2 linked regions of the Thalassobaculum sp. OXR-137 genome follow. The protein of the gene in region 2 interacts with the protein of the main gene of each other region in a pairwise test. Links are inferred from orthologs where the notes say so. Each region holds a gene or a part of one and is shown on either strand. Other genes may lie near its edges. The genes, in order: ctaD and T8K17_RS17130.

Region 1 (10,256 bases), 2.4 Mb from region 2 along the record:
ATGCGTGCGGTGCCGGGCGGCGTGGGTGCCGCGTCCGCCCTGAAGATGAGCTATGCGGCGGTCACCAAGGGGCTGACCGCGCTGGCGGTCCAGTCGCTCGCCTCGGCCAAGGCCTACGGGGTGGACAAGGAACTCGACGCCGAGATGGTGGCGAGCCTGCGGATGCTGCGCGAGCGCTTCGACCGCTCGCTGCCGGACATGGCGCCGAAGGCCTATCGCTGGGTCGGCGAGATGGAGGAGATCGCCCGCACCTTCAACGACGTGGGCCTCGACCCGCGGATCTTCATGGGCGCGGCGGAGACGTATCGGCTGGTGGCGGGGACCCAGCTCGGCAAGGAGGTGCCGGAGCGCCGCACCATCGGCTTCACCGCCGACGAGGTGTCCGAGATCATCGCCGGCGCGCTGGAGGCGGGGCTGCCGCAAAGCGGGGAGTGAGGTTGGGGGAGCGGCGGTCGCGTTCGGCCCTTCGACACGTCGCTGCGCTCCTGCTCAGGGCGAGGTCGGAGGGTTAGGGCGAAGTCAGAGAGAGTTGATCTTTGTGATGACCTCGCCCTGAGCAGCCCCGGATAACATTCGGGGCGTGTCGAAGGGCCGGGCCGTACAAAGCGCCCTACCCCTCCAGGTACCGCGCCTTCAGATGCGCCAGGAACGGGGCGGCGCTCAGTTCCGCGCCGGTGGCGGCCGTCAGGATCTCTTCGGTGCCCTTCGAGCTGGCCACGCCGTGCACGGTCTGCCGCAGCCAGCCGACCAGCGGCGTGAAGTCGCCCCGGCCGATTGCCTCGGGGATGCCGGGCTCGGCCCGCACCGCCGCCTGGAAGAGCTGGGCCGCCGCCATCGCTCCGAGCGTATAGGTCGGGAAATACCCGACCGCGCCGTCGTACCAGTGGATATCCTGCAGGCAGCCCCGCGCGTCGTCCGGCGGGGTCACGCCGAGCAGGTCCCGCATGCCTGCGTTCCACGCCCCGGGCAGGTCCGCGACCTCCAGATCGCCCGAGAGCATGGCGCGCTCCAGCCGGGTGCGCAGGATCACATGCAGCGGATAGGTCACCTCGTCGGCTTCCACGCGGATGAAGCTGCGCGCGACCCGGGTGTAGATCCGGCGCAGGTTCTCCGGCTCCCAGGCCGGACCGTCGGCGCCGAACGCCGTCCGCGCCCAGCCCGAGAGCAGGCCTAGGAAGGCGGGCGACCGGCAGGCCTGCATTTCCATCAGCAGGGACTGGCTCTCGTGCATCACCATGCCGCGGGCCTCGCCGACCGGCTGGCCGCGCCAGTCGGCGGGCAGGCCGCGCTCATACAGGGCGTGGCCGGTCTCGTGGATCACGCCCATGATGCCGTTGATGAAGCCGGTCTCGTCGTAGCGGGTGGTGACGCGCACGTCATCCGGCACGCCGCCGCAGAACGGGTGCAGCGTCTCGTCCAGACGGCCGTGGTTGAAGTCGAAGCCCAGGGTCTCCATCACCCGGCGCGACAGGATGCGCTGGGTCGCGACGGGGAACGGCCCCTCCGGCTGCACCGGATCGCCCTCGCGCGCCTGGCGCTCGAGCACCGCCTCGAGCAGCGGCGGCAGCTCGGCCTCCAGCTCGGCGAACAGCGCCTCGATCTTCGAGATCGATCCGCCCGGCTCGTACCCGTCCAGCAGCGCCTCGTAGGGCGTGGTTCCAAGGGCGTCGGCCTTGGCGGCCGCCTCCTCGCGGATCAGCCGGATCTGGTCGGCCATGGCGTCGCGGACGAGGGAGAAGTCGGCCTTGGCCCGGGCCTCGCGCCAGAGCGCCTCGCAGCGCGAACCGGCCCGCGACAGGGCCTCCACAAGGTCGGAGGACAGGGCCGTTGCATGGGCATGGGTACGGCGCATTTCGGCCAGGTTGGCCGCGCGCCAGCCGTCGACGCGCTCGCCCTGCGCCGCGGCCAGGTCGTCGACCACCGCCGGAGCGGTCAGCAGCTCGTGGCGCAGCACGGAGAGGGTGGCGAGCTGTTCGGCCCGCGCCTGGGCGCCCCCGGACGGCATCAGCACGTGCTGGTCCCAGCCGAGCATCCCGGCGGCACCCGACAGGGCGGAGAGCCGGCGGAAGCGGGTCTCAAGGGCGTCGGTCGCGGGGGTGGCGCTCATGCGCCCTCTCCATCCCGCTCGGCCCCGTCGCGCTCGGCCTTGTCCGCCTGGCGGTGCCAGACGATGTAGACGCCGATCAGGGTGGCGGCGAGCATGAACCAGGTGAGGGCGTATTGCAGGTGCTCGTTACGCACCGTCACATGCCGCTCCGCCCCGAAGGGAAGGACCGTCAGCTTGGGCTGCTCGGCGAGCTGGTCAATATAGTAGCCGGTTGCGACCGGGCCCTGGAGGCCCAGATGGGCGGCCATGGCTTCCGGCCGGACCGTGAACCAGACGTCGTTCTGCGGCTCGTTCTCCGGCACGAAGGTGCCCTTGATCCCGGATTGTACGATCACCCCGTCGATGGCGGCGGGCGCCGGGAGCAGGGTGTCGGGGCGGTCGGCCGGCCGGCGCTTATCCTCCGGGACCCACCCCCGGTTCACGAACACGGTCAAGCCGCCATCGGTCACGAACGGGGTGATGACGTGAAATCCGGCCGTGCCCTTGTAGGGCTTGCCGGTGATCTGCAGTTCCTTGTCGTGCAGGAAGCGGCCCGTCGCGGTCACCCGACGGTAGCGCCAGTCGCCCATGTCGGCCGGGGTCAGCGCCGGCGGCGGATCCGTCGGCTCGGCCGAGACCCGGGACTCGAACGCGTCGATCAGCTCGGTCTTCCAGGCGAGGCGCTGCAGTTGCCACACGCCCAGGGCCACCATCAGGACGACGGCGGGAACGGTGATGAGGGTCGGCCAGAGGCGCGGACGAAAGGCCATGATATCCCCAGGCCGCGGGGGTGCCGCGGCGGCTATTGGTCAGGCGTGCCGTGCCGGTATTCCAGCGCGACGACGACGCCCTTGAACGGTCTCAGAAGCAGGACGGTGCCGACGATCACGGCGACGGGCCACAGGGCCGCATGGACCCACATCGGTGGCGAAAACGCCGCTTCGACGATCCAGGCCAGCACCGACAGGATCGCTCCGAGGGCGAAGATCACGAAGACGGCCGGGCCGTCTCCGGAGCTGCGGGCCCGCAGCGGCTCGCCGCAGGCCTCGCATTTTTCGACGACGGTCAGATACCCGTCGAACAGTCGGCCCTTACCGCAGGCCGGGCATTTGCAGGACAGCCCGGTCGAGATCGGAGACGGGCCGGAGTCCATCGCTGCGCTCCCCTTCGGGGAACGGCCTCAGCCGCCCCACCAGTAGACGCAGATGAACAGGAACAGCCAGACCACGTCGACGAAGTGCCAGTACCAGGCCGCCGCCTCGAAGCCGAAATGGTGCTCCGGGGTGAAGTGGCCCTTGTAGGCACGGACCCAGCACACCGCCAGGAAGATGGTGCCGACGAGCACGTGGAAGCCGTGGAAGCCGGTCGCCATGTAGAAGGTCGAGGCATAGACCGTGTCGGTGAAGCCGAAGGCCGCGTGGCTGTACTCGTACGCCTGCAGGCAGGTGAACAGGAAGCCGAGGATCACGGTGATGCCAAGGCCCCAGAGCAGCTCCTTGCGGTTGTTCTGCAGCAGGGCCGCATGCGCCCAGGTGACCGTGGTGCCGGACAGCAGCAGGATCAGGGTGTTGATCAGCGGCAGGTCGAACGGATCGAAGGTCTGGATCCCCTCCGGCGGCCAGACGCCGGTGCGCGGATACAGCGCCATGTCGAAGAACGCCCAGAAGAACGCCAGGAAGAAGAACACTTCGGAGGTGATGAACAGCGCCATGCCGTAGCGCATGCCGATCTGCACGACCGGGGTGTGGTGCCCCTGCCACTGGGCCTCGCGGATGATGTCGCGCCACCAGAAGAACATGGTCGCGAGGATCAGCGCCAGGCCGACGACCATGATCGGAACGGCGAACTGCAGGTCGTGCATGTACATGACCCCGCCGACCGCGAGCACGAAGCCGGACGCGGCTCCCATGAACGGCCAGGGGCTCGGTTCCACCAGGTGGTAGGGATGTTGCTGTTCGTGTGCCATCGGTCCCCTCGTCTTCAGACCCTCCGCCGGAACTGGCGGTATGTTACTCTACGGACGGCGCCAGCGCGAGTTGCTGGGCCTTCGATTGATCCTCAGCCGGATAGAAGGTGTAGGACAGCGTGACCGTGGTCACCCCGTCCATCTTCGGATCCTTCAGGAGCTCCGGATCGAGAAAAAACTGCACCGGCATGTCGACCGTCTCGCCCGGCTTAAGCACCTGTTCGGTGAAGCAGAAGCAGGCGATCTTCATGAAATACGGCCCCGCCTTGTGCGGTGTCACGTTGAAGGCGGCGGTGCCGACGATCGGCGTGTCGCCGGTATTGGTCGCCCGATAGAAGGCGAGGTTCTCGACCCCGACCTCGACCTTCGTGGTCCGCGCCGCCGGCACGAATTTCCAGTCCAGCCCGTCGCGCACATTGCTGTCGAAGCGCACGGTGAAGGTCCGGTGCTCGGCCGAGGCGCCGGGCGCGGCGTCGGCCACCTGGGTGGTGCCGCCGAAACCGGTGACCTGGCAGAACAGGGTGTAGAGCGGGACGGCGGCGTAGGACACGCCGACCATGCCGGCCACGAGGCCGGCCAGACCCAGGCCGACGCGCAGGTTGGACCGCGCGGAGCGGGCGCTCCTGGAGGTGTCGTTGGTGTCGGTCGGTTCGGACATCGCTCAGCTCATCCGCAGGATGGTGACAACGAAGAACAGCACCGCAAGGCCCAGGATGGTGGCCAGGATCGCGATATTCTTGCCGCGGCGCTGCGCCCAGAGGTCCTCGGACTTGGTCGGCGCCGTCTGGTCCTGGTCGGTGCGGGGATCGCTCATCGCCGTCATCCCACGATCCAGTAGTCGGCCAGCAAGGCGCCGAACAGGGCGAACAGATACAGGATGGAATAGCCGAACAACAGCTTCGCCGGCTTCATGTCGTCCGTCCCGGCGCGCAGCACCTGCACCGCGCCGAGGATGAACAGCCCGCCCAGCACGATCGCGGCGACGCCGTAGACCGCACCGGCAGCACCCATGGCCCAGGGCACCAGGCCGAGGACGCCGAGCACGAGCGAATAGGACAGGATCTGGCGCTTGGTGGACAGCTCGCCGGAGACGACGGGCAGCATCGGCACGCCGGCGGCGGCGTACTCGCCGCGCTTCCACAGCGCCAGCGCCCAGAAATGCGGCGGGGTCCACACGAAGATGATGGCGAACAGGACGACGGAGAGCCACGACACGTCGCCGGTGGCCGCCGCCCAGCCGATGACCGGCGGAACCGCGCCGGCGGCACCGCCGATGACGATGTTCTGCGGCGTGCGGCGCTTCAGCCACATGGTGTAGACGAAGACGTAGAACCCGATGGTCGCGGCCAGCAGGACGGCCGCCAGGATGTTCACGGCCAGCGCCATCACCAGCACGGAGAACCCGGCGAGCACGACGCCGAAGGCCAGCGCCTCGTCGGCGTCGACCTTGCCGGACGGGATCGGCCGCTTGTCGGTGCGGCCCATGACCGCGTCGATGTCGCGGTCATACCACATGTTGATGGCGCCCGAGGCGCCCGCCCCGACGGCGATGCACAGGACCGCGATCATCGCCAGCACCGGATGGATGTCGCCCGGCGCGATGGCCAGGCCGACATAGCCGGTGAAGACGACGAGCGACATCACGCGCGGCTTGAGCAGCGCGATGTAGTCGCGGACCGAGGCCGTTCCCGAACTGGGAACGGCCTCGGCCGCAAGCGTCTGAGCCGTCAGGTCAGTCACCGAACGCTCCGCTCAATGGCCCTTGGAGGGGGCGATGCGGGGCAGCTCGTTGAAGGTGTGGAACGGCGGCGGGGAGCTGATCGTCCACTCCAGCGTCGTCGCACCTTCGCCCCACGGGTTCGCCTCGGCCTTGCGCTTGGCGCTGAAGGCCTCGATGACCACGACCACGAAGATCAGGGTGCCGATGCCGCCGATATACGAGCCGATCGAGGCCACGTAGTTCCAGCCCGCGAGCGCGTCCGGATAGTCGATGTAGCGCCGCGGCATGCCGGCCAGACCCAGGAAGTGCATCGGGAAGAACGTGAGGTTCACGCCGATGAAGGTAACCCAGAAATGGGCGCGGGCGAGCATCGAGTTGTAGGTGTAGCCGGTCATCTTCGGGAACCAGTAATAGAACCCGCAGAAGATGCCGAACACCGCACCCAGCGACAGCACGTAGTGGAAGTGCGCGATCACGTAGTAGGTGTTGTGCAGGGCGATATCGACGCCGGCATTGGCCAGCACCACGCCGGTCACGCCGCCGACGGTGAACAGGAAGATGAAGCCGACGGCCCAGATCATTGGCAGGCGGAACTCGATCGACCCGCCCCACATGGTGGCGATCCAGGAGAAGATCTTGATGCCCGTCGGTACCGCGATGACCATCGTCGCCGCGGTGAAGTAGGCCCGCGTGTCGACGTCGAGGCCCACCGTGTACATGTGATGCGCCCACACGACGAAGCCGACCACGCCGATCGCGACCATGGCGTAGGCCATGCCGAGATAGCCGAACACCGGCTTGCGCGAGAAGGTCGCGACCACCTGGCTGACGATGCCGAAGGCCGGCAGAATCATGATGTACACTTCGGGGTGACCGAAGAACCAGAACAGGTGCAGGAACAGCACCGGGTCGCCGCCGCCCGCCGGCTCGAAGAAGTGCGTGCCGAAGTTACGGTCGGTCAGCAGCATGGTGATGGCGCCGGCCAGAACCGGAACCGCCAGCAGCAGCAGGAAGGCCGTCACCAGCATGGCCCACACGAACAGCGGCATCTTGTGCAGCGTCATGCCCGGGGCGCGCATGTTGAAGATGGTGGTGATGAAGTTGGCGGCACCCAGGATCGAGCTGGCACCGGCGAGGTGCAGCGAGAAGATCGCGAGGTCCATGGACATGCCCGGCGTGCCGAGCTTGCCCGACAGCGGCGGATAGATCGTCCAGCCCGTGCCCACGCCGTCGGCGCCGCCCGTGCCCGGAACGAACATCGACAGGACCAGCAGCAGGAAGGCCGGGACGATCAGCCAGAAGCTGATGTTGTTCATCCGCGGGAAGGCCATGTCCGGCGCGCCGATCATCAGCGGCACGAACCAGTTGCCGAACCCGCCGATCAGCGCCGGCATGACCACGAAGAACACCATGATCAGGCCGTGGGCCGTCACGTAGACGTTCCAGGCGTTGCCGTCGGCCATGTACTGGACGCCCGGATCCTGGAGCTCCATGCGCATGTAGATCGAGATCGCACCGCCGAACAGGCCGGCGATCACCGCGAACACCAGGTAGAGAGTCCCGATGTCCTTGTGGTTGGTGGAGTACAACCACCGCTTAACGAAGCTGCTCGGCGCCCCGTGGTCGTCGTGACCGTGGTCGTGAGCGTGTTCAGCGCTTGCCATCTTGTTTGTCTCCACCGGTTAGTCGGCGATCGACGCGACCTTGGTCGCGCTCGGGTTCATCGCGAACTGTTCCTTGGCCTTCACGAGCCAGGCGTCGTAGTCCGCCTGTTCCATGGCCTCAACCACGATCGGCATCCGGGAATGGTCAATGCCGCAGATCTGGTTGCACTGGCCGTAATAGACGCCGGGCTTCTCGATCTGGAACCAGGTCTCGTTGATCCGGCCCGGCGTGCCGTAGACCTGCACCGTCAGGGCCGGAACGAAGAAGGAGTGCATCACGTCATAGGTCGTGACCAGAACCTGGACCGTGGCGCCGACCGGGACCACCAGACGGTTGTCCACGTCGAGCAGCCGCGTCTGGCCCTCTTTGATCTCCTCGTCCGGGATCAGATAGCTGTCGAAGGCGATCTCCTGGTCCGGATACGTGTAGTTCCAGTACCACTGATGCGCCTCGACCTTGATCGTCATGTCGGGATCGACCGCCTTGTCCTGCTTGTACAGAAGCGGGAAGGAGTAGAACGCGATCACCACCAGGATCAACGCCGGCAGACCCGTCCAGGCAACCTCCAACAGGGTGTTGTGGGTCGTCTTCGACGGGGTCGGGTTATTGCTTCGCTTGAAGCGGATGCACACATAGACCAGCAGCGCCAGCACGAAGAGGCTGATCAGCGTGATGATCACCAGCAGGATGTCGTGCAGTTGGTCCACATCGTGGCCCACCGGCGTGACATGTTCCTGCATGCCCAATTGCCAGGGCTGAGGCTGGGCGGCGGACGCGTCAAACGCCGCCACCGCAAGGATCGCCACCGCCGCCAAAATCGCGGCCCCGCCGCGCAAAGTGGCGCCGGTAACCCGCTTGAGGATCCGCTCCATCACTCGGTCATTCCCGTCGTCGTTGGTCCCTGAGCCACAGTCCCCCGGATTGCAGCGACGCCCTTATGGCACCATCCGCTCAACCGTGCAACGCGACCCTTCAGCACACCGGAGCAAGGCTAAATGCCCGCCCCGCCCCGGACAAGCGCGGGGGACGCGGCATTCGGTCGCGTAAACCCGTCGCTGCCGCCGCGCCCCGACGACCGGCATCCCGGATCCCAGGGGAACAACCAGCGGCACAAACGGCGGGTTCGGCGGCGACCGCCTCGACTTCCGTGGGCGGCGCGCCTATGTGAAGCTGATCGACCGACTGATGTCCACCCTATCGCGACGGAGCCGCCCCGTGTCCAATCTGGCCCTCACTGACGAGCTTTTCTTCGACCGAGCCGGCCTGGACAAGGGCCGCACGGAAGCCATCGTCGACGACGCCCTGAACGGCGCCGACGACGGCGAGCTGTTCCTGGAATACAGCCAGAGCGAAAGCCTGGCCTTCGATGACGGCCGCCTGAAGACGGCGAGTTTCGACACCACCCAGGGCTTCGGCCTGCGCGCCATCGCCGGCGAGGCCCGCGGCTTCGCCCATGCCGCCGACCTGTCCGAGGACGCGATCCGGCGCGCCGCCGACACCGTGCGCGCCGTCCATGCCGGCCATAACGGCAAGATGGACCTCGGCCCCAAGGGCACCAACAGCGCGCTCTACACCGCCGAGAACCCGCTACAGGGCTTCACCACCGAGGCGAAGATCGGCGTGCTGAAGGAGATCGACGCCTATGCCCGGGCGAAGGATCCGCGGGTGCGGCAGGTTTCCGCCACCCTGATCGGCTCCTGGCAGGCGGTGCAGATCCTGCGCGCCGGCGGCCAGCGCGTCGCCGATGTCCGCCCCCTGGTCCGCCTGAACGTCCAGGTCGTGGTCGGCGACGGCGACAAGATGGAGGCCGGCTATTACGGCTGCGGCGCCCGGGTCACCTTCGACCGCTACGTCGATCCCGAGACCTGGCAGCACGCGACGGACGAAGCGTTGCGCATCGCCCTGGTCAACCTCGGCGCGGTGGACGCCCCGGCCGGCGAGATGGAAGTGGTGCTCGGCCCGGGATGGCCCGGCGTCATGCTGCACGAGGCCGTCGGCCACGGCCTGGAGGGCGACTTCAACCGCAAGCTCACATCGACCTATTCCGGCATGATCGGCCAGCAGGTCGCCGCCAAGGGCGTCACCGTCATCGATGACGGCACCCTGCCCGACCGGCGCGGCTCGATCACCGTCGACGACGAGGGCACCCCGTCGAGCCGCAACGTGCTGATCGAGGACGGCATCCTGGTGGGCTACATGCAGGACCGCCAGAACGCCCGCCTGATGGGGGTTTCGCCGACCGGCAACGGCCGGCGCCAGTCCCATGCCCACCATCCGATGCCGCGCATGACCAACACCTACATGGCCGCCGGCACCGCCGATCCGGAGGAGATCCTGAAGTCGGTGAAGCGCGGACTCTATGCCGTGAACTTCGCCGGCGGGTCGGTGGACATCACCTCGGGCAAGTTCGTGTTCTCCATGAACGAGGCCTATCTGGTGGAGAACGGCAAGATCGGCCCGGCGGTGAAGGGTGCGACCCTGATCGGCAACGGCCCCGACGCCATGGGCAAGATCACCATGATCGGCAACGACATGAAGCTCGACGACGGCGTCGGCACCTGCGGCAAGGACGGCCAGGGCGTGCCCGTGGGCGTCGGCCAGCCGACCCTGAAGATGACCATCGCCGTCGGCGGCACCGCCGCCTGACCCGTGCCCGGCGGCCGGGTCAGCCCGGCCGCCGGACGCCTTTGCCGGTCCAAGACCTGCCGTTATCCAAGTCTCCGATCCAAGTCCTTGATCCAAGGCCTCGTCCGAATCGTAGGACGTTTGCTGGTTTACCTTAACGGCCCTTTAAATATTGGGGTGTAAGGGTACGTCGC
Region 2 (10,257 bases):
GCTGAGCGGCATGCCGGCCATGGTCAGCGCCAAGACGCCGGACGGGACCTATGAATTCGTCAACGCCTACCAGGGCGATGTGTTCGGCATCGACCCGCAGGATGCGGTCGGCCGATCGGCCGTCGACCTGCTCGGACCGGAAGCCGGCAGGCCGATCGACACCGCCGACCGGCGGATCGCCACGGGTGCAGCCATCTCCCAACTCGGTCCGGAAAAGCTGATCGACGCCGACGGACGAACGCGGACCTTCATGACCACGCGGGCGGCCATGCACGACGCCAAGGGGCGCGTGCAGCGGGTGCTTACCGTCGGCATCGACGTGACCCATGCCACCGCCGCCGAGGAGCGCCTCGAGCGGCTGTCGCTGCTGGACGAGATGACCGGCCTTCCCAATCGAGGCGCCCTCCAGCAGATCCTGAGCGCGCAGATCCGCGGCGCGAAGCGCGACGGCCGCCGGGTCGGCCTGGTACTTCTGCGGGTCGCCAACCTGGCGGATTTCGGCATCGAGTTCGGCTCGGTCGTGCGGGACAGCGTGATCCGACGGCTGGCGATCCGCCTCGGAGGGTTGGTGCCGGAGACCTGCGTCCTGTCGCGGTTCGACGATACGACATTCGCGCTGGTCGTACCCAATCCCGAGGACGCCGCCGCCTTCGAGGGCGAAGCGGCCCGGCTGGTGGCCCGTGGCGGACGGTCGCTCAACGCTGCCGGCACGACCGTTATGCCGAAGTGCCGGGCAGGCCTGGCCGTCTATCCGGATACCGGCAACGACGCCGATACGCTGTTGCAGGCGGCGGAGCACGGGCTGCGTGTCCAGTCGCGCGCGCCGGTGGCGCCGATGGCGCGCGGCAGCCGGGACATCGACAGCTTTTTCGAAGCCCGCCGGGAGGCGGCCCGGGCGCTGCGCCGGGACCTGGAACACGACCGACTGTACCTGCGCCTGCTGCCGATGCGGTCTCTCGCCGATCAGGAGCTCGCCGGCTTCCAGGCCTGCCTGTTCGACAGTCTCGGCCGCCCCTTGCTGGGCGCACCGTTCTCGGAGCGACCGCCGGATGCCGCACTGGCGGCGGCGGCCGAGGGTCTGGCAATCGACCTGTGCGAAAGACTGCTCCGGGATAGCTGCCACGTGGCTGCCGGCTGGGCGCGGAGCCCTCGGATATCCGTGCCTCTCACGCCCGACATGCTGCTTCAGCCCGATCTGGTCGACATCGTGGGCGAGGTGCTGGAGCGCAGCCGCCTGCCGGCCGGAACCCTGCAACTGACCATCGGCGAGACAGCCCTCGGCGCCGATCCTGACTCGGCAGCGGACGTGCTGGCGGCGCTCGCCGGCCTCGGGGTCGATCTGGGCCTCACCGGATTCGGGGCGGGCGGCAACCCGATGCTGGCCCTGGCGCGCCAGCCGTTCGGCCACGTGATCCTGTCCACCCGCACCCTCGGCCCGCTGGACGAGAGCGTCTCCGCCGCCATCGCCTTCGCCCAGGCGCTCGGCCGCACCGTCGGCGCCGAGGGGGTGCAGACGGCCGAGGAGCTCGCGTTTCTGCGGGACTGCGGATGCACCACGGCGTCCGGCGCGATCTTCGGCGCGCCCCTGGACCCGGCGGCGGCCGAGGCCCTGTCGGCCGGATCCGCCGATCCCGCCATCCGCCGCGCCTGACCGGCATTCTCCATCGTTCATCACGCGCCCGCTCCCCGCTAAACTCCGCCGGCAAGGCAGGGAGGACGCATGCAATCGAACAGCACCGGGCTCGACGGGTATATCGACAGCTACTACAGCCGGACACGCGATGACGGTCCGCCCTTCCCCGCGCTGGACGGCGACCTGGACGTCGAGGTCTGCGTCGTCGGCGGCGGCATGGCGGGCGTCTCCACCGCCCTGGGCCTCGCCGAGCGCGGCAAATCGGTCGCGCTGGTCGAGGCGCGGCGGATCGGCTGGGGCGCGTCCGGGCGCAACGGCGGCTTCGTCGGCGCCGGCTTCTCACGGGGTCTGAGCGCGCTGATCTCGCGGGTCGGCAAGGAACACGCCCTGCGGCTCTACAAACTGAGCGAGATGGGTGTCGCCCTTGTGCGCAAGCGGGCCGATGCCATCGCCGGCGGCGTGGCGCCGATCGTCGACGGCCGCGTCACCTGTTCCTGGTTCGACGATCCGGACGGCGTGAAGCGCGAGGCCGACTGGATGAACGAACTGGTCGGCGCGAATATCGAGGTCTGGGACCGCGCGAAGGTCCGCTCGATCTGGCGCAGCCCGCGCTACTACGAGGGGATGTGGCGGCCCAAGGGCTTTACCTTCCACTCGCTGAACTTCACCCGTGGCAACGCGCGGCTGGCGGCCAATGCCGGCGCGCGGATCTTCGAGAACACGCCGGCGACCCTGATCGAACTCGGCCGCGACCCGAAGCTGGTCCACACCGCCACCGGCACGATCCGGGCCGAGCAGGTGGTCGTCTGCTGCTCGGGCTATATCGAGGGACTGGTGCCGCGCCTGTCGGCGGCGACCCTGCCGATCGGCACCTATGTGGTGCTGACCGAGCCGGTCGGCGACCGCCTGACCGAGGTCATGGGCCTGCCCAACGGGGTCGGCGACACCCGCTTCGCCAGCGACTACTACCGGCCCCTGCCCGACACCCGGATCCTGTGGGGCGGACGGATCAGCCGCTGGACCAACCCGTCCCATCTCTCCGACATCATGATGGCCGACCTGAAGAAGGTGTATCCGCAGCTCTCCGACCTGAAGGCAGAGGTCGCCTGGCCCGGCACCATGGGCTATGCCGCCCACAAGATGCCGCAGATCGGCCGCCTGCGCCCCGGCGTGTGGTACAGCCAGGGCTATGGCGGCCACGGCATGGCGACGACCACCATGGGCGGCGAGCTGGTCGCCTCCGCCATCGCCGAGGGCGACGACCGCTGGGAGCTGTTCAAGCCTTTCGGCCTCACCCCGGTGGGCGGACCGATCGGCGCCTGGTACGCCCAGATGGTCTATTGGGGATATCAGGCCCGCGACGCTTGGCGCGAGAGCCTGGGATAGGAACGGTCATGACGCAGAACATCGCCCCGCTGGGGATCATCGGCCTCGGCACCATGGGCCGGAACCTGGCGCTGAACCTGGCCGACCACGCCGTGCCCCTGGTGGCGTGGGAGCGCGACGGCGCCCTCGCCGCCAGAGCGCGCGCCGAGCTGCCCGACGGCACCATCTGGGCCGACGACGCGGCGGATCTCGCGCGCCGGCTCGCCAGTCCGCGGGCGGTGCTGCTGATGGTGACCGCCGGTGCCGCCGTGGACGCGGTGATTGCGGCCCTGCGCCCGCATCTGGAGGCGGGAGACGTCATCGTCGACGGCGGCAACACCGACGCCGTCGACACCGCGCGGCGTCAGGAGGCACTGGCGGCGGACGGCATCCACCTGATCGGCCTCGGCGTGTCCGGCGGCGAGGAAGGCGCGCGCCGAGGGCCCGCGCTGATGGCCGGCGGCGACGCCGCAGCCTGGGACCGGGTCGCGCCGACCCTGCAGGCGGTCGCGGCCCGGGCCGCCGACGGCACGCCGTGCTGCGACCGGCTTGGCGGCGGGGCCGCCGGACATTTCGTGAAGACCGTCCATAACGGCATCGAATACGCCGTCATGCAGGCCCTGGCCGAGGCCTACGACCTGATGCGTCATGGCCTGTCGATGGACGTGGACCGGATCGGTGAGACCTTCGCCACCTGGAACCGCGGCCCGGGCGGCGGGTATCTGGTGGAGATCGCCGCCGATGTGGTGCGCACCCGCGACAGCAACGGCGCACCGCTGCTGGACAAGGTGGTCGACCGCGCCGGCCAGAAGGGCACCGGCCGCTGGGCCTCCCTTGCGGCGCTGGACCTGGGCGTGGCCGCTCCGTCGATCGCCGAAGCCGTCTTCGCCCGCGCCGTCTCCGCCGCCCGCGACGAGCGGCAGGTACTGGCGGCAAAGGCACCGGAAGCGGTGCAGATCGACCCGGCCGATCTTGAGGCCGCCTTCCGCGCCGCCACCCTGCTCTCCTTCCTCCAGGGTTTCGTCCTGATCGCCGCTGCCGATGCGCGTGACGGCTGGAAGGTGGACCCGGTGGCGGTCGCGAAGGTTTGGCGGGCCGGCTGTATCCTGCGCGCTCCGCTGCTCGACCGGCTGGCCGAAGCCTTCGCCGGTCTGGCACCCGGCACCCATCCGCTGGCCGCCCCCTCCCTGCGTGCCGAGCTGGCCGAGACCCTGCCCGGTCTGCGCAGGACGGCGGCGGCGGGCATCGGCGCCGGCTACGCCGTCCCTGCCCTCACCTCTTCCCTGTCCTGGCATGACGGGATGGTGCGCGCCCGGGTGCCGGCCGACTTCCTGCAGGGCCTGCGCGACAAGTTCGGCGCCCATACCTTCGAGCGCCTCGACGCACCCGGCAACCACCACGCGGACTGGAGCGGCTCATGAGCGCCCCCATCGTCGTCGTCATGATGGGTGTGTCCGGGGTCGGCAAGACCACCATCGGCACCCTGCTGGCCGAGCGGCTGGGCTGGGGCTATGCGGAGGGGGACAGCTACCATCCGCCGGCCAATGTAGAGAAAATGCGGGCCGGTACGCCGCTGGACGACGCCGACCGCGGTCCCTGGCTGGCCGCCATCGCCGCCGATATCGACCGCTGGCGGGCAGCGGGCACCGGCATGGTCGTGTCCTGCTCGGCTCTGAAGCGGCGTTACCGGGCGATCCTGGTCGGCGACCGCGCCGACGTGCGGCTTGTCCGGCTGGCCGGCGACGAGGCGCTGATCCGCGCCAGGATGGAGAAGCGGGTCGACCACTACATGCCGACCAGCCTGCTGACCTCCCAGATCGCAACCCTGGAGCCACCCTCCGGCGACGAGGATGCGATCACGGTGGACGTCACCCGGCCGCCTGAACAGTGCGTCGACGACATCCTGGCGGAACTGGGCGGTGCCGACGCCTCCGGCTGAAATGCCGCATAGCGGGGCGCCCCCGCGACCACATCTGAGGTAGTGGGACACCGTGTCGCGTCCCGACCCGAGAGGAGGCTGCGGTGGCAGCGAAGACAGACAGCGGGCTGAAAGTCGCGAAGGTCTTTTACGAGGCCAACGAGACCCTGTTCTCTGAAGGAGAGCCGCCGACCGGGATCTTTCTGATCGAGGAAGGCGTCGTGGAGGTCTTCCGCGCCTCGGGCGCGCGGGTAAGCACCGTCGCCCGGCTGGGTAAGGGCGATGTCGTCGGCGAGCTGGCATTGATCGAAGGCATACCCCACACCCGCAGCGTCCGTGCCGTAACTCCCGTGGCGGCCCTCAAGGTCGACCCCGGTCAGCTCGACCAGAGCCTGGCGGAAAGCCCCGCCCTGATCCGCATGATCCTCAAGCGCGTGGTCCGCAAGCTGCACCGCACCAACGACGTCGCCTTCGGGCATACGAAGCGTCCGGCCTGATCCTCATTCGGGTTCTGAGCAGCCCTGCGCGGAGCCGATGGATTTAAAACGCATACTCACCGGGAACCCGGCTTCGCTGAGCGCGTAGTCCGGCCAGGGGCTCTAACCTTAGGAACACAGCGGTGCGATCCAACCAGGGCGAAGGCCTGACCGTCTCGAAGTACTACTTCGAGCCAAACGAATGCCTGTTCGAACAAGGAGATGCCGCCACCAGTCTGTTCCTCATCGAGGACGGGACGGTCGAGGTGTATCAGATTGCCGGCGCCCGTACGGTGTCCCTGGCCCGGCTCGGTCCGGGCGAGGTCGTCGGCGAGTTGGCCGTGATCGAGGGGGCGACGCACACCCGCGGCGCCCGCGCGATCTCGCCGGTCACCGCCCTGGAGGTGGCGCCGGACCAGATCGAGGCGGTGATGGACTCCAGCCATACCCTGACGAAGCTGCTGCTGAAACACGTGGTGCGGAAGCTGGATAAGACCACGGACATCGCCTTCGGCCAGCCGCAGATCGAGCATGCGCCGCGACCCTCAAAGGGCGTCGGCGAGATCCTCGGGTAGCAGCGCCGTCCCGCCCAGCCAGCGGGCCGCCTCGCGGTGGAACCAGGCACCGGCGCAGGCCGCCTCGAAGCCCGGCAGGCCGCGCGCCAGCAACGCGCCGATTGCGCCGGCCAGCACGTCTCCGGTGCCGCCGGTCGCCAGGGTTGCCGGCGCGCCGTCGAGGATCGCGCAGCGGCCGTCCGGGGCCGCCACCGTGCTGTCGGGCCCTTTGAGCAGAACCGTGTGGCCGCAGTTGGCCGCCGCCCGACTGACCGCCGCGATCCGGCCGATCTGGCGTGGGTCCAGCTTGGCAAAGAGCCGCGAGAACTCGCCACCATGGGGCGTCAGCACCGCCGGCCCGCCACGCGGCAGGCGTCCGCCGGCGAACAGCGAGAACACGTCGGCATCCAACACCGTCGGCACGACGCAGGCCATCGCAGCCTCCACCAGCCGTCTGGCATCGGCACCCCGTCCCAGACCCGGCCCGACGACGATGGCCGCCACCTTGCGGCCCGCCACGAAGGCTTCCAGGTCGTAGGGGATCTCCTGCACGATCAGTCCTGGCGCATCGCCGGCGATCAGAGGGACAGCCTCCTCGGGCGCGCAGACCGTCACCAGCCCCGCCCCCATATGCCGGGCCGAGCGGGCGGCCAGCCGCGCCGCGCCGGGCATGGCGCCGGCCAGCACCAGCACGTGGCCGCGAGTGTATTTGTGATCGTCCGGACCCGCCGGGGTCAGCAGCCCGTCCCAAAGCCGCGGCGAGATCATCCGCGCCGCCGGCTCGGTCAGCGCCGGAGCGGCCGGGTCGATGCCGATATCGACGACCCGGATGCCGCCGCACAGCCGGCCCCCCGGATGCAGCAGGTGGCCGGGTTTCAGACAGTGAAAGGTGACCGTCAGGTCGGCCGGACAGGCCGTGCCGAGGACCTGGCCGGTATCGCCGTGCACGCCGCTGGGCACGTCGACGGCGACGACCGTCAGCCCGCCGCCCGCCGACCGCGTGGCGGCCCGGTCCAGCACCTCGGCGGCCACGCCCTCGACCGGGCGGGTCAGTCCGGCGCCGAACAGCGCGTCCACGAAGATCTCGGCCGACTCGACGCGCTCCGCCGTCAGCATTTCGATCGGGCCGTCCCAATAGGCCGCCGCTTCCGCCGCATCGCCTGTCAGCCGGTCGCGGGCGCCGAGCAGCGCGACCGTGACCTCCCAGCCATGAGCGCGCAGGTCATGGGCGATGACGAACCCGTCGCCGCCGTTGTTGCCCGGTCCGCAGGCGACCAGCACCCGGCCCGGCCGAAAGGCCCGGCGGATACGGCGCGCCGCCCCCTGCCCCGCACGGAGCATGAGGGTGAACCCGGTCGTTCTCTTTTCAATGGTGAACCGATCGCAGGCGCCCATCTGCTCGCAGGAGAGCAGAGTATCGCGCGTCGTCGGACCCGTCTCTGTCGGCCATGTCATGCCGACAGTGTAGGGAATTGGGGCGAGTGATGGGACTCGAACCCACGGCCTCCAGAGCCACAATCTGGCGCTCTAACCACCTGAGCTACACCCGCCACCGGGCGCCGAACCATCTCGGCTCGGCGGAGGCGTTTGTTATTCCAGCCCCGCCCTGGCGTCAACCTAAATGCCGAGGCCGACCTCCTTCAAATACGTTCCCAGCTTCTCCACCGCCCCGTCGAGCACCGGGTCCTGCTTGGCGAAGCAGAAACGGATGTAGTTCCGCGGCGCGCTCTGCGGGTCGAGATAGAAGGCGGAGACCGGGACGGCGGCCACCCCGGCATCGGTCACCAGCCGGCGGCAGAACCCCTCGTCCGTCTCCGCGTCGTAGAGATGGGCGGCGACGTCGACGAACAGGAAATACGTGCCCTGGCAGGTCACCGGCGCCAGGCCGATGGAGGTCAGGCCCTCGGTCAGCCGGTCGCGGCGCCGCGCCATCTCGTCGCGCAGCCCGTCGAAATACGAATCGTCCTGGTTCAGCCCGAAGGCGACCGCGCGCTGCAGGTTCGGCGCGGTGGTGAAGACCAGGAACTGGTGCGCCTTGGAGATCGGTCCCAGCAAGTGCTCCGGCGCGGTGACGTAGCCGACCTTCCAGCCGGTCAGCGAGAAGGTCTTGCCGGCCGAGCCGATCCGCACGCAGCGCTCGCGCATGCCGTCCAGGGTCATCAGCGGGATATGCGGGCGGCCGTCGAAGGCCAGATGCTCGTAGGCCTCGTCGCACAGGGCGTAGGCGTCGTACTTCTGGCAGAGATCGGCGATCGCCGTCAGTTCCTCGCGGCTGTAGACCTTCGAGGCCGGGTTCTGCGGATCGTTGACCACGATCATCTTGGTGCGGTCGCTGAACGACGCCTCCAGGGCCTCCAGGTCGAGCTTCCATTCCGGCGGGGTCAGCCGCACCGGGCGCGGAATGCCGCCGGCCCGCCGGATCATCGGCAGATAGCAGTCGTAGAGCGGCTCGATGACGACGACCTCGTCGCCGGGCTCGATCAGCGCCAGGAAGCAGGCCGCCAGCGCCTCGGTGGCGCCGGTGGAGACCATGACCTCCTTCTGCCAGTCGACATCGAGGCCGTAGAACCGCTTGTTGTGGGCGGCGACCGCCTGGCGCAGCTCGGGCACGCCCATCATCGGCGGATACTGGTTCGGCGGGTCGTACAGCGCCTTGGAGGCCTGCTCCAGCACCGGGTCCGGGCCGCGGTCGTCGGGGAAGCCCTGGCCGAGATTGATCGCCTTGTGCTCGATGGCGAGCCGCGACATCACCTCGAACACCGTGGTGCCGTAGGAGGACAGGAGCGAATTGGCGGCCTTCATCGGGCGGTCCCCCGTGCGTCAATATGGGTCGCGCGGTTTAGCACCGGGGGACGCGGGCGGCAACGGGCCCCGGAGATCCCCGCACCGCTAGCGCACCGCCGCCTCCAGATACTCCACCAGCCGGGCCTCGGCGGCGGAGAATTCGTGGCCTTTGCGCCAGACCAGGCCAATCTCCATCGGCGGCGGCGCGTCGATGATCGGGACCCATTCCAGCCGGCCGCCATCCAGCGACCAGGGGCGGAACAGCATCTTTGACAGGATCGTCACCCCCTGCCCCGTGGCGACCATGCTGCGCAGCGCCTCCAGGGACGTGGTCTCGAACAGCACCTTGGGCTCCAGGCCGGAGGCGGCCAGGTATTCGCGGGACGAGCGGTCGGCCTCGTCGATCTGGTAGAGCACGTAGGGGTACTCGATCACGTCGGCCCGGCTGACCGTGTCGCGGCTCGCCAGCGGATGGTTTGTCGCCACCCAGGCGCCGCGCGGGCTCTGGAACAGGCCGCGATGCTCCAGGTCCGGGGCGTTCGACAGGTTGGAGGTCAGCAGCAGCGCGATATCCACCGTGCCGGACAGCACCTGCCGCTCCATCTCCTCGCGCTCGCGCTCCAGAAGCTGGACCTTCACGTTGGGGAACGCCCGCTGGAACCGGGCCAGCGGCGGCACCAGGAAGTAGCCGGCCCCGGCATTGGTCACCCCCAGCTTGACCGTTCCCTCCACGTCGGTGCGGTCCGGGTGCATGTCGGCGACCGCGTCGGCGACCGCCGCCTCGATGTTGCGGGCATGGGCGATGAAGTTCTGCCCCTCGCGGGTGAGCGCCACGCCGCCGACCCGGCGCTCGAACAGGGTGACGCCGAGCTGGTTCTCCAACTCCTTCACCGACAGGGTGATGGCCGACTGGGAGATCCCCAGATTGGTGGCGGCGGCGGAGACCTTCTCGGTCTCGGCGACGGCGAGGAAGTATCGGACCTGGCGCAGGGTGATCATCGGAAGCTCCTCTCGGCCCGCCCGTCACCCCCGATCCGGGTGCGGAGCATTATTGATTTTTCTAAATTCACTTCTTTGAATTACGAATTTGTCATTGTGCGTTGCGAAGACCATCTTGGTGATCAGCAACGAACGGCACCGGTACGGAACACGCCGCGTTGCCCCAGACAGGAGACACGCCATGACCACCCAGACGATCCAGATGCGCACCATCACCGAGCAAGACATCGCGCGCGGCATCGCTGCCGGTCGCCGGATGCGCGCGCTCGCGGTTCAGTCCGCGTTCCGCAGCGCTTACGCCGCGCTGACCAAGCCGGTCGTCTCGCTCTTCACCAACACCAAATCCGCCTCCCATGGCGGAGCCCATCCGGCAGCCGTTTAGTCCCTGCTTAACGGCTACCGAAAGAGCGGCGCCGCCCCCGCCCCGGGGCGGCGCCGTACTTGTTTCGGCACCTGGATAATTCATGCTGCATCGCAACATGAGTTTTATTCGAGAGTCCGGCGATAGAGCGCGATGAGACGCTCCCA

What was found.
Region 1: the proteins of T8K17_RS17130 (region 2) and ctaD interact in binary tests that used the Escherichia coli proteins (3 or more experiments, as listed by UniProt). The link is inferred for Thalassobaculum sp. OXR-137 from one-to-one orthologs.

Annotation. Positions count from the first base shown.
Region 1 is NZ_CP139715.1:1,253,122-1,263,377, reverse strand. Bases 5,121-8,073 are described here. They hold ctaD (cytochrome c oxidase subunit I), read right to left. Parts: upstream 7,437-8,073; coding sequence 5,805-7,436; downstream 5,121-5,804. Other genes in these bases: coxB (cytochrome c oxidase subunit II), read right to left, coding at 7,455-8,073; T8K17_RS05955 (heme o synthase), read right to left, coding at 5,121-5,792. Outside these bases: T8K17_RS05990 (NAD(P)-dependent oxidoreductase), read left to right, coding at 1-435; T8K17_RS05985 (carboxypeptidase M32), read right to left, coding at 611-2,107; T8K17_RS05980 (SURF1 family protein), read right to left, coding at 2,104-2,856; T8K17_RS05975 (DUF983 domain-containing protein), read right to left, coding at 2,889-3,239; T8K17_RS05970 (cytochrome c oxidase subunit 3), read right to left, coding at 3,267-4,052; T8K17_RS05965 (cytochrome c oxidase assembly protein), read right to left, coding at 4,096-4,710; T8K17_RS05960 (hypothetical protein), read right to left, coding at 4,714-4,866; more of T8K17_RS05955, read right to left, coding at 4,872-5,120; more of coxB, read right to left, coding at 8,074-8,309; metalloprotease TldD, read left to right, coding at 8,653-10,083. UniProt on the Escherichia coli protein: Cytochrome bo(3) ubiquinol oxidase is the terminal enzyme in the aerobic respiratory chain of E.coli that predominates when cells are grown at high aeration.
Region 2 is NZ_CP139715.1:3,701,480-3,711,736, reverse strand. Bases 6,657-9,610 are described here. They hold T8K17_RS17130 (aminotransferase), read right to left. Parts: upstream 8,749-9,610; coding sequence 7,564-8,748; downstream 6,657-7,563. Other genes in these bases: T8K17_RS17125 (LysR family transcriptional regulator), read right to left, coding at 8,836-9,610; T8K17_RS17140 (NAD(P)H-hydrate dehydratase), read right to left, coding at 6,657-7,287. Also shown: T8K17_RS17170 (EAL domain-containing protein), read left to right, coding at 1-1,651; T8K17_RS17165 (FAD-binding oxidoreductase), read left to right, coding at 1,721-3,019; gndA (NADP-dependent phosphogluconate dehydrogenase), read left to right, coding at 3,028-4,419; T8K17_RS17155 (gluconokinase), read left to right, coding at 4,416-4,937; T8K17_RS17150 (cyclic nucleotide-binding domain-containing protein), read left to right, coding at 5,021-5,413; T8K17_RS17145 (cyclic nucleotide-binding domain-containing protein), read left to right, coding at 5,536-5,967; more of T8K17_RS17140, read right to left, coding at 5,938-6,656; more of T8K17_RS17125, read right to left, coding at 9,611-9,729; T8K17_RS17120 (hypothetical protein), read left to right, coding at 9,911-10,111; T8K17_RS17115 (dienelactone hydrolase family protein), read right to left, coding at 10,216-10,257. UniProt on the Escherichia coli protein: Shows aminotransferase activity with methionine and histidine as substrates, and to a lesser extent also with phenylalanine.